Regions from separate parts of the Lacrimispora xylanolytica genome, predicted to be linked through region 2. Evidence: predicted binding sites of a transcription regulator. Region 2 holds the regulator's gene; the other holds the start of a gene.
What was found. Region 2 encodes HrcA, which represses chaperone genes, less so after heat shock. Its sites were predicted from a motif close to TGTTAGCACTCNNNNNNNNNGAGTGCTAACA; they were not measured.
Positions count from the first base shown of each region.

Region 1: OW255_RS05725 (co-chaperone GroES) is a predicted target of HrcA. The motif match lies at 1,854-1,884, and genes of this name have one in related genera.

Region 1 is NZ_CP113524.1:1,191,446-1,196,192, forward strand. It holds gene OW255_RS05710 (SLC13 family permease) at 1-620, shown strand, start outside; gene OW255_RS05715 (VOC family protein) at 670-1,017, shown strand; gene OW255_RS05720 (hypothetical protein) at 1,151-1,711, opposite strand; gene OW255_RS05725 (co-chaperone GroES) at 1,980-2,270, shown strand; gene groL (chaperonin GroEL) at 2,356-3,975, shown strand; gene OW255_RS05735 (DUF6106 family protein) at 4,060-4,569, shown strand.
Region 2 is NZ_CP113524.1:1,020,039-1,024,785, forward strand. It holds gene OW255_RS04910 (3D domain-containing protein) at 192-902, opposite strand; gene OW255_RS04915 (3D domain-containing protein) at 1,132-1,689, opposite strand; gene hrcA (heat-inducible transcriptional repressor HrcA) at 1,967-3,016, shown strand; gene grpE (nucleotide exchange factor GrpE) at 3,061-3,669, shown strand; gene dnaK (molecular chaperone DnaK) at 3,733-4,747, shown strand, end outside.

The sequences.
Region 1 (4,747 bases), 170 kb from region 2:
CAGTTAGTACCCTTCCAAAGTGGAAAGAGCAGGTAACATACATTGCTTTCGTAGCCGCAGTAATAGGAATGATACTCCAGAGCTTTATTGGTGATGCAGGTTATGCAATTCCTGGTCTGTCTGTTGCAGTAATTCTTGTCATTGGAGTTATGGACTTTAAAGAAATACGTGATGCGATATGCGCACCTATTATATTGATGTCTGCTGGTGTTATAGGCATTGCTGATGCACTTGGAAGCACTGGATTGACCAATCTGGTTGGCTCCACCGTAGCAGGTATGCTTGGAACTAATATCAATCCTTTCCTTATGATCCTTGCATTTTGTATTCTTACAAGCGTGCTGGCAACAATGACGGGATCAACCATTGGAACCGTTTATGTATTTACACCACTTGCCATTGCCACCTGTACCAGTCTTGGACTTGATCCTACGGCTGCTGCATGTGCCATCGTAATATCTGGCTGGTGTGGACATTTCCTTCCTATTGATGGTATGCCTGCAATGGTTATGGGCGTTGGAAATTATAAGATTTCGGAATTCTGGAAATTTACGATTCCCCAATATTTTATTCGTCTGATTGCCTTGACAGCCGGTTCCCTCCTGATGTTCCCTATGTAGGGACAAAGAAGAAACCCCAAAAAACTTAAATATAGAAAGAGGTATCATTGTGAAAGCCAAGTTTGAATTAGAGCATGTTGGGATTAACACACCCGATGCTAAAGAGGCAGAGAAGCTTGCACAGCTTTTAGCCATGATGTTTAATATAGAACCACGCCATGGACAGAAATCTGAATTTGCCGGTCCATACTTTGAATGTATGAAAGCCCCGTTCCTTGGTTGTAATGGCCATATCGCTATGAGGACTCCTGATCTGACCGCTGCCACAGAAGAACTGAAAGAGAAAGGCTTCTCCTTTAACATGGATACTGCCGCTTATACTGAGGAAGGGAAATTAAAGAACGTCTATTTAGACGGTGAGTTTGGCGGCTTTGCCATTCACATTATGGAAAAATAACAGATTATCTATAGAAGAAACTTCTTCTTAACATACATGAAACTGTCAAAGTAGTTCTGAAAACAAAATAAGGAGCTGTTTCCCATGATGTAATATCAATGGGAAACAGCTCCTTATCCTGTTAATTCTAAAATTATTCGATGTCATCCTCTTCGATGGTAGTCGTATCGTCTTCAGATGCTTCTTTTATAGAGTCTGTCACCTGCTCCTGCTCTGTCATGACTTCCTCTTCCTCGGGCAGAGCCTGGGATGCGGTATAATCAAGACCGCCGTCTTCTGTGATATCCTCTGTGTCTTCTTCGGTATCTTCTTTTTCTAATGTGGAGTCAAACATGTCCTTTGCCGTAAATGCCACAGCAGAAGCTGCTTCCTTTGCCGTATCGCTTACGATGTTAGCTGCGTCTTTTACAAGGTTCTTAGCAGCAACGGCTGCATCCTTGGCTGCGTCAGCCATATCGGAAGCTGCGGTCTTAAGCTCGTCCTTGTTGGCATTTAAAGAAACATAGTTACGGTTCATCGTGCTGTCAATTTTGGAAATATCGTCATTGCCATCATCTTCAAAGTCATGAAAATTTTCTTCCAGCTCTTTGTGAAAAGATTTGTATTTCGTAAAATAAGAGATGCCTGCTGCTACTGCGCCGGCGATTGTGGCGAATGCCACGAATTTCCCAAAACCATAACCTTTTTTTGCCATAAAATAACACTCCTTTCATTCTCCTTGTTATTGTAATACTTCTATTGGAAAAAAGAAAGGTATATAATAAGAAAATTTCTATAAACTAAGTAGGTAAGGCAAAAAATGGGTCTAGTATGGCAAAAATGTAAAAAAAATATAAAGTTAGCACTCAACTATTGACAGTGCTAATAATGAGTGATATAACTTAGTATGTGAATAATAAAAAAACTTCTTTCGGGAGGCCAAAAGAAAGAAAATAAGCAGAAAGCTATGAGGAGGAATTGCAATGAAATTAGTACCATTATTTGACAAAGTTGTGTTAAAACCATTGGTTGCAGAGGAGACAACAAAGTCCGGTATTGTTCTGCCGGGTCAGGCAAAAGAAAAGCCACAGCAGGCGGAAGTCATCGCAGTAGGACCTGGCGGTTTGGTAGACGGCAAGGAAGTTACCATGCAGGTTAAGGTTGGCGATAAGGTAATCTTCTCCAAGTATTCAGGAACAGAAATTGAGACTGGCGAAGAAGACGAGAAGTTCGTAATCGTAAAGCAGAACGATATTTTAGCAGTGATCGAATAAATAAAGTGACGGACATTTCGTCAACCACTCAGAAAGCCCATATTGAGCTTTCTATCATTTTAGAAGAAAACTGGAGGAATGAATCATGGCAAAGCAGATTAAATATGGCGTAGACGCGAGAAAAGCACTTGAGTCAGGTGTTAATCAGTTAGCAGATACCGTTCGTGTAACATTAGGACCGAAAGGAAGAAATGTTGTACTTGATAAATCATTTGGAGCACCTCTTATTACCAACGATGGTGTAACAATTGCAAAAGAAATCGAATTAGAAGATGCCTTTGAAAACATGGGCGCTCAGTTAGTAAAAGAAGTTGCAACAAAGACCAACGACGTAGCTGGTGACGGTACTACAACCGCTACCGTGCTTGCTCAGGCAATGATCAACGAAGGTATGAAGAACTTAGCAGCAGGCGCTAACCCAATCGTTCTTAGAAAAGGAATGAAGAAGGCTACAGAAGCAGCTGTAGAAGCGATTAAGAACATGAGCGAGCCGATTAAGGGCAAAGCTTCCATCGCAAGAGTTGCAGCTATTTCCGCAGCCGATGACGTAGTAGGTGAGATGGTTGCTGACGCTATGGAGAAGGTTTCCAACAACGGTGTTATCACCATTGAAGAATCCAAGACCATGATGACAGAGCTTGATTTAGTAGAAGGTATGCAGTTTGACAGAGGCTATATCTCTGCTTACATGTGCACCGATATGGAAAAGATGGAAGCCAACTTAGACGATCCGTACATCCTTATCACAGATAAAAAGATTTCAAGCATTCAGGAGATTCTTCCTTTATTAGAGCAGGTGGTACAGTCTGGAGCAAGACTTTTAATCATCGCAGAGGATATCGAAGGAGAGGCACTTACCACTCTTATCGTGAACAAATTAAGAGGAACCTTCAATGTAGTAGGTGTGAAAGCACCAGGCTACGGCGACAGAAGAAAAGAGATGTTACAGGATATCGCAGTATTAACTGGCGGAACTGTAATCTCTGACGAATTAGGCTATGAGCTTAAGAATGCAACTCTTGATTTATTAGGCCGTGCAAAATCCGTTAAGATCCAGAAGGAAAACACAGTTATCGTTGATGGCTGCGGAGATAAAGACGCAATCGCTGCAAGAATCGGACAGATCAAAGGCCAGATCGAAGAAACAACTTCTGACTTTGACCGCGAGAAATTACAGGAAAGACTTGCTAAATTATCCGGTGGTGTTGCAGTAATCCGTGTAGGTGCTGCCACAGAGACTGAGATGAAGGAAGCAAAGCTTCGTATGGAAGATGCTTTATCTGCAGCAAGAGCAGCAGTTGAAGAAGGCGTAATCGCAGGCGGCGGTTCTGCTTATATCCACGCAATCACTGAAATCGAAAACGTAGTAGCCGGATTAGAAGGCGATGAGAAGACAGGCGGAAAGATCATCTTAAAAGCACTGGAATCTCCATTATACCACATTGCTGCTAACGCAGGTCTGGAAGGAAGCGTTATCATCAATAAGGTAAAAGAGTCTAAGGTCGGCGTTGGCTTTGATGCTTATAAAGAAGAGTATGTAGACATGGTGGAAGCTGGCATTTTAGATCCTACCAAGGTTACAAGAAGTGCCCTTCAGAATGCTACCAGCGTAGCATCTACCTTATTGACAACTGAGTCCGTAGTTGCTAATATTAAAGAAAAGACACCTGCAATGCCTGCACCAGGCGGAATGGATATGATGTAAGACATATTCCTACAGAAGAAACACCTTTAAGGTAGTCTTCATGCCCTGGTAATGTGGGCAGGGAAGAAAGGATCCAGTATCATTATGAATGAAATGTATGCAGAATGGCTTGTGAAGCGCAAAGCTCCGGCCTACACCATGGTGCTTAAGATTTTAATGGGAGTTTTATGCGTCATCGCATTTTTACTATCCATTTCTCCGGCTTTTGGGATTTTCGGAGTAATCATTCTCTTTGCTGTGGGAGGTGCCACCTATCTGGTATTTAGAAACAGTGAGGTGGAATATGAGTACCTGTTTGTCACTGGCTCATTGTCCATTGACCGTATTTACGGCAAAAGCAAGAGAAAGAAGGCCTGGGAAGCCACCATGGAAGAGATACAGATCGTCGCTCCCACCGGCTCCACAGAAGCCAGGGATCATGAGACTAAGGAAATGAAGGTACTGGACTTTTCCTCTAAGACTCCTGGTGCCAGCACTTATACACTGATCAGCCAGTCCAGCTCAGAAAGAACAAAGATTATTTTTGAGCCCAATGACAAGCTGCTTAAATGTATGAAGATGACAGCCCCTCGTAAGGTTGTTTCGCAGTTATAAAGGGAAAAAGGCAGGGACAGTTTAAACTGTCCCTGTTCTTTTTCTCTTTTTATATTATGCCTGATTTGTTGTCCACCCTGGACGGAAATATACAATAAAATGTCCGTTGACAACCCTTACAAAATTTGTTAAACTATGTAACTAAATAAACAAATCGCATGACAGCGTTGTGTATTAA
Region 2 (4,747 bases):
AACGGAAAAGCTGTAGAGCGATTTGGTGATACATTCTTATTTGTAAGAATAGAGAAAGGGCACAGAACGCAAAGAGAAACCATTCTTTGTGTTCTGTGCCTTTTCATAACCTCATTGTATACTCAGGTAATGTAGGTTAATACCTCACAATTGCTTACAGCTTATTCTAAAAATATGGTGTTACTTCTATTCTACTGGACTATAAAGACCTCCATGCTTCTCGTGCCATAAAAACGGGTCTCTCCGTGGGTATTAAAGAAAATATCAATATGTCTTCCCTTAACGCCGCCACCGCAGTCCTCCGCGGTATAAATAACACCGCCTATCATGAGTTTGCTTCCATAAGGAATGACTCTTGGGTCCACAGAGATGGTATGATTGGCAGCAGCAATGGTTCCTGTGCTGGTGCGGCCGCCCCATTTGCCGGAGCACTGCCTGCAGGGACAGTAGGCGGTTGTTTTAAACGTACCGATGGAGCGGAGATTAACAGCAGGAACCGCAGTGCCAACGCCGTATACCTTGGTGCCGGATAGCTTCTGCCCTGATGCGTAGGCTTCAATGAGATAAGTGCCATTTTCGTAGGTATCCCAGGGAACGTTCACTTCAAATCCATAATTACCGGTACCGCTTCCCTGCGCGGCTAAATCCTCCCGGTGTTTGGAAGCAGTGGTTTCAAGCTCAGCCGTCACCTGACCGCTTGTTTGGTTGGTGATAATGACTCTTACAGGCAAGGTGGATTCTCGTTCTGAGCTGTTAAATGCCCAGCCCCGGACATTTTTATCATCCGCACCGTCGATAATACCGGTTACCGGATTACCATAGGCTTTTAATGTGTTTATTAAAACAAAGATTGTCATCAGTAAAATTCCAGAAATGTGGTGAAGGTTCTTCCTATTTTGCATATTACAAATACTTCCTTTCTTTTTTACAAACTGTAATATAAATTAACACTCTTATAATTATATGTAACAGTTTTGTAATAAATGAGGTACAAGTATTCATTTTACATATTTTTCCAGAAAAGTCAAGGCTAACTTATTTCATACTATTAGGGGAGAGAATTTTGGACATCAAAAAAGCACCTCAGAAAGCGAAATTAAATCGCTTATCTGGGCGCCATTTGGACATGTATTATTTTACATTCACTGCAAAAATCTCTTTTGTCTGTCTGCCGAAGTTTAGGGCCTCTTCCCGGCTTCCAAAGTAGATATCAACCTTATTTCCTCTGATTCCGCTTCCAGTATCCTCCACAGTATAGATGACGTCATCGATCATGACCATAGTGCCGATTGGCAAAATTGTAAGATCCGCAGACAAGGTATGCTGTGCTCTTGGTGTAGTACCGGAGTAGGTCCGGCCGATTTTTCCGCTTTTGCTGGGGCAATATGCAGTTGCAGAAAAAAGTCCCAGTGATGCTCCTTTTTCAAAAACAGGTCCAGTTGGCTCTGTCTCTTGCGGTTCTGTTTCTTTTTTAATACCAGGTCCGATTTCCTCTGAGTTTTTTGTGTCCTCAGTACCACTCTCGGATTTGGCATCACTTTTTATCGTTTGGACACTCCCGGACTGTGCATCCGCTGTAGTCTGTTCTTTACCAGCAGCTTCATCTGCCATTGCAGACGTAGATAACAGCAGAATACAAAGGATTGTCAGGAGTCCTGTGATTCGTAGCTTACCTGAAAAACGCTTCATGATTTACCTCGCAATCGTGTTGTTATGGTGTATCATTTACTATTATATTACAAAAGTGTTAAAAGTCAAGAAAAAAATGTCAACACCTTTGTAATATATGCTTGTACTATGTTTAAAAATGTAGAAAGTGGTCATAAAAACTTAACGTATTTTTTTTATAGGAATGTATTGACAAATGTAGAAAAAAAGCATATATTATGAAAAGAAGATGTTAGCACTCCCAAACGTTGAGTGCTAACAAAGCACTAATAAAGCATTAAGAAAGGAGAGTGGCAGTTTGAAGGATAAAGATCAGCTGGATGAGCGGAAGATAACCATATTAAAGGCCATCATTAAAACTTATCTGGAAACCGGAGAACCGGTTGGATCCCGAACCATATCAAAGTATACGGATTTGAATTTAAGCTCCGCCACAATCCGTAATGAGATGTCTGATTTAGAGGAACTGGGCTACATTGTTCAGCCTCATACTTCAGCAGGAAGAATTCCTTCCGACAGGGGATACCGATTCTATGTGGATCAGATCATGCTGGAAAAGGAAGAAGAAGTAACAGAAATCAAAGATATGATGCTAAAGAGAGTAGACCGTGTAGAGCTTATGTTAAAGCAGATGGCAAAGCTTCTGGCTCAGAATACCAACTATGCGGCTATGATCAGCGCTCCTCAGTATCAACGAAATAAGCTAAAGTTTATCCAGCTGTCAAAGGTAGATGAAGGAAAGCTTCTGGTGGTGATTGTCATTGAAGGCAATATTATTAAGAACACCATGATTCCCATTGATAAGGAACTGGATGACGAAGGATTGTTAAATCTAAACATTCTTTTAAATAGTGCCTTAAACGGACTGACCATAGAAGAGATTAATCTGGAAGTGATCAGCAGGTTAAAGGTTCAGGCAGGCCATCACAGTGAAGTGGTTGACCGGGTACTGACCGAGGTGGCAGCAGCCATTCGGGCAGATGATGAGGATTTACAGATTTATACCAGCGGAACTACTAATATTTTTAAATATCCGGAGCTGAGCGAGGGAGATAAGGCAAGCAGACTTCTTGGAACTCTGGAGCAAAAGGAGCTTTTGCAGGAGCTGGTTGATGATGTCAATGACTCGGAAAGCAATTCCGGTATCCAGGTTTATATCGGAGATGAAGCACCGGTTAAGGATATGAAGGACTGCAGCATTGTAACAGCCAATTACGAGCTTGGGGAAGGGTTACGAGGAACCATTGGAATCATCGGCCCTAAGCGAATGGATTATGAGAAGGTTCTCAGTACTCTGCGCAATTTAATGACGCAGCTTGATGTGATATTGAAAAAAGATGAAAGGTAAGGGTAAGAACATTGAGCATGGAAGATGTGAAAACAGAGGAAAAACTGGCAGATGAGATTTTGAATGAGGAAGATGCCGTTTCCGCTGAAAATGAGATAGAAGGCACAGAGCCCACAGCAGAAGAGACTGCATCTGAGAACGGGCAGAACGAAGAAGGAAGCACAAAAGGCGATACTGCAAAGAAAGGCTTCTTTGGTAAGAAAAAAGATAAGCCGGATCCAAAGGATGAAAAAATCGAGGAACTGACAGACCGTCTCCAGAGAAGTATGGCAGAATTTGATAACTTCAGAAAGAGAACAGAAAAAGAAAAGTCAGCCATGTTTGAAATCGGGGCAAAGGATATCATTGAACGAATCCTTCCCGTTGTTGACAATTTTGAACGAGGCCTTGCAGCCATTCCGGAAGAGGAAAAGGGATCTGCATTTGCTGAAGGCATGGAAAAGATTTACAAACAGCTTATGAAATCTCTGGAAGAAGCAGGAGTAAAGCCAATTGAAGCAGTTGGCCAGCCATTTGATCCAGATTTCCATAATGCAGTGATGCACATGGAAGATGAATCTCTGGGAGAGAATGTAGTTGCACAGGAACTTTTAAAAGGTTATACCTACCGGGATACTGTGGTGAGACATTCCATGGTACAGGTAGCTAATTAATAATAAAATATAAAAATCTGAAAACATGTTACATTTGTTTCATAAATTAGGAGGAAGAAAACTATGGGCAAGATCATTGGTATTGACTTAGGTACAACAAATAGCTGTGTAGCCGTTATGGAAGGCGGTAAGCCAGTTGTTATCCCTAACAGCGAAGGAGTAAGAACAACTCCATCTATCGTAGCATTTACAAAGAACGGTGAAAGATTAGTAGGTGAGCCTGCAAAGCGTCAGGCAGTAACAAATGCAGACCGTACCATCTCTTCCATCAAGAGACATATGGGTACCGATTACAAGGTAACCATTGACGGCAAGAACTACAGCCCTCAGGAAATCTCTGCTATGATTCTTCAGAAATTAAAAGCAGATGCAGAGGCTTACTTAGGTGAGAAGGTTACAGAAGCTGTTATTACCGTACCAGCTTACTTTAACGATGCTCAGCGTCAGGCAACCAAGGATGCTGGTAAGATCGCTGGTCTTGATGTAAAGCGTATCATCAATGAGCCGACAGCAGCAGCTTTGGCATACGGCCTTGACAACGAGCATGAGCAGAAGATCATGGTATACGACTTAGGCGGTGGTACCTTCGACGTATCTGCAATTGAAATCGGTGACGGCGTAATTGAAGTACTTTCCACCAACGGTGATACCCGCTTAGGTGGTGACGATTTCGATAACCGTATCACACAGTGGATGGTCGACGAATTCAAGAAAGCAGAAGGCGTTGATTTATCTGGTGATAAGATGGCTATGCAGAGATTAAAAGAAGCAGCAGAGAAGGCAAAGAAAGAACTGTCTTCCTCTACAACTACAAACATTAACCTGCCATTTATTACAGCAACAGCTGAAGGCCCGAAGCATTTAGATATGAACTTAACAAGAGCTAAATTTGACGAGCTTACCTTAGATTTAGTAGAGCGTACAGCAGTTCCAGTTCAGAATGCATTAAAAGATGCAGGCATTACATCTGCTGAATTAGGAAAAGTACTTTTAGTTGGTGGTTCTACCCGTATGTTAGCAGCTCAGGAAAAAGTAAAACAGCTGACAGGCAAAGAGCCTTCCAAGTCTTTAAATCCAG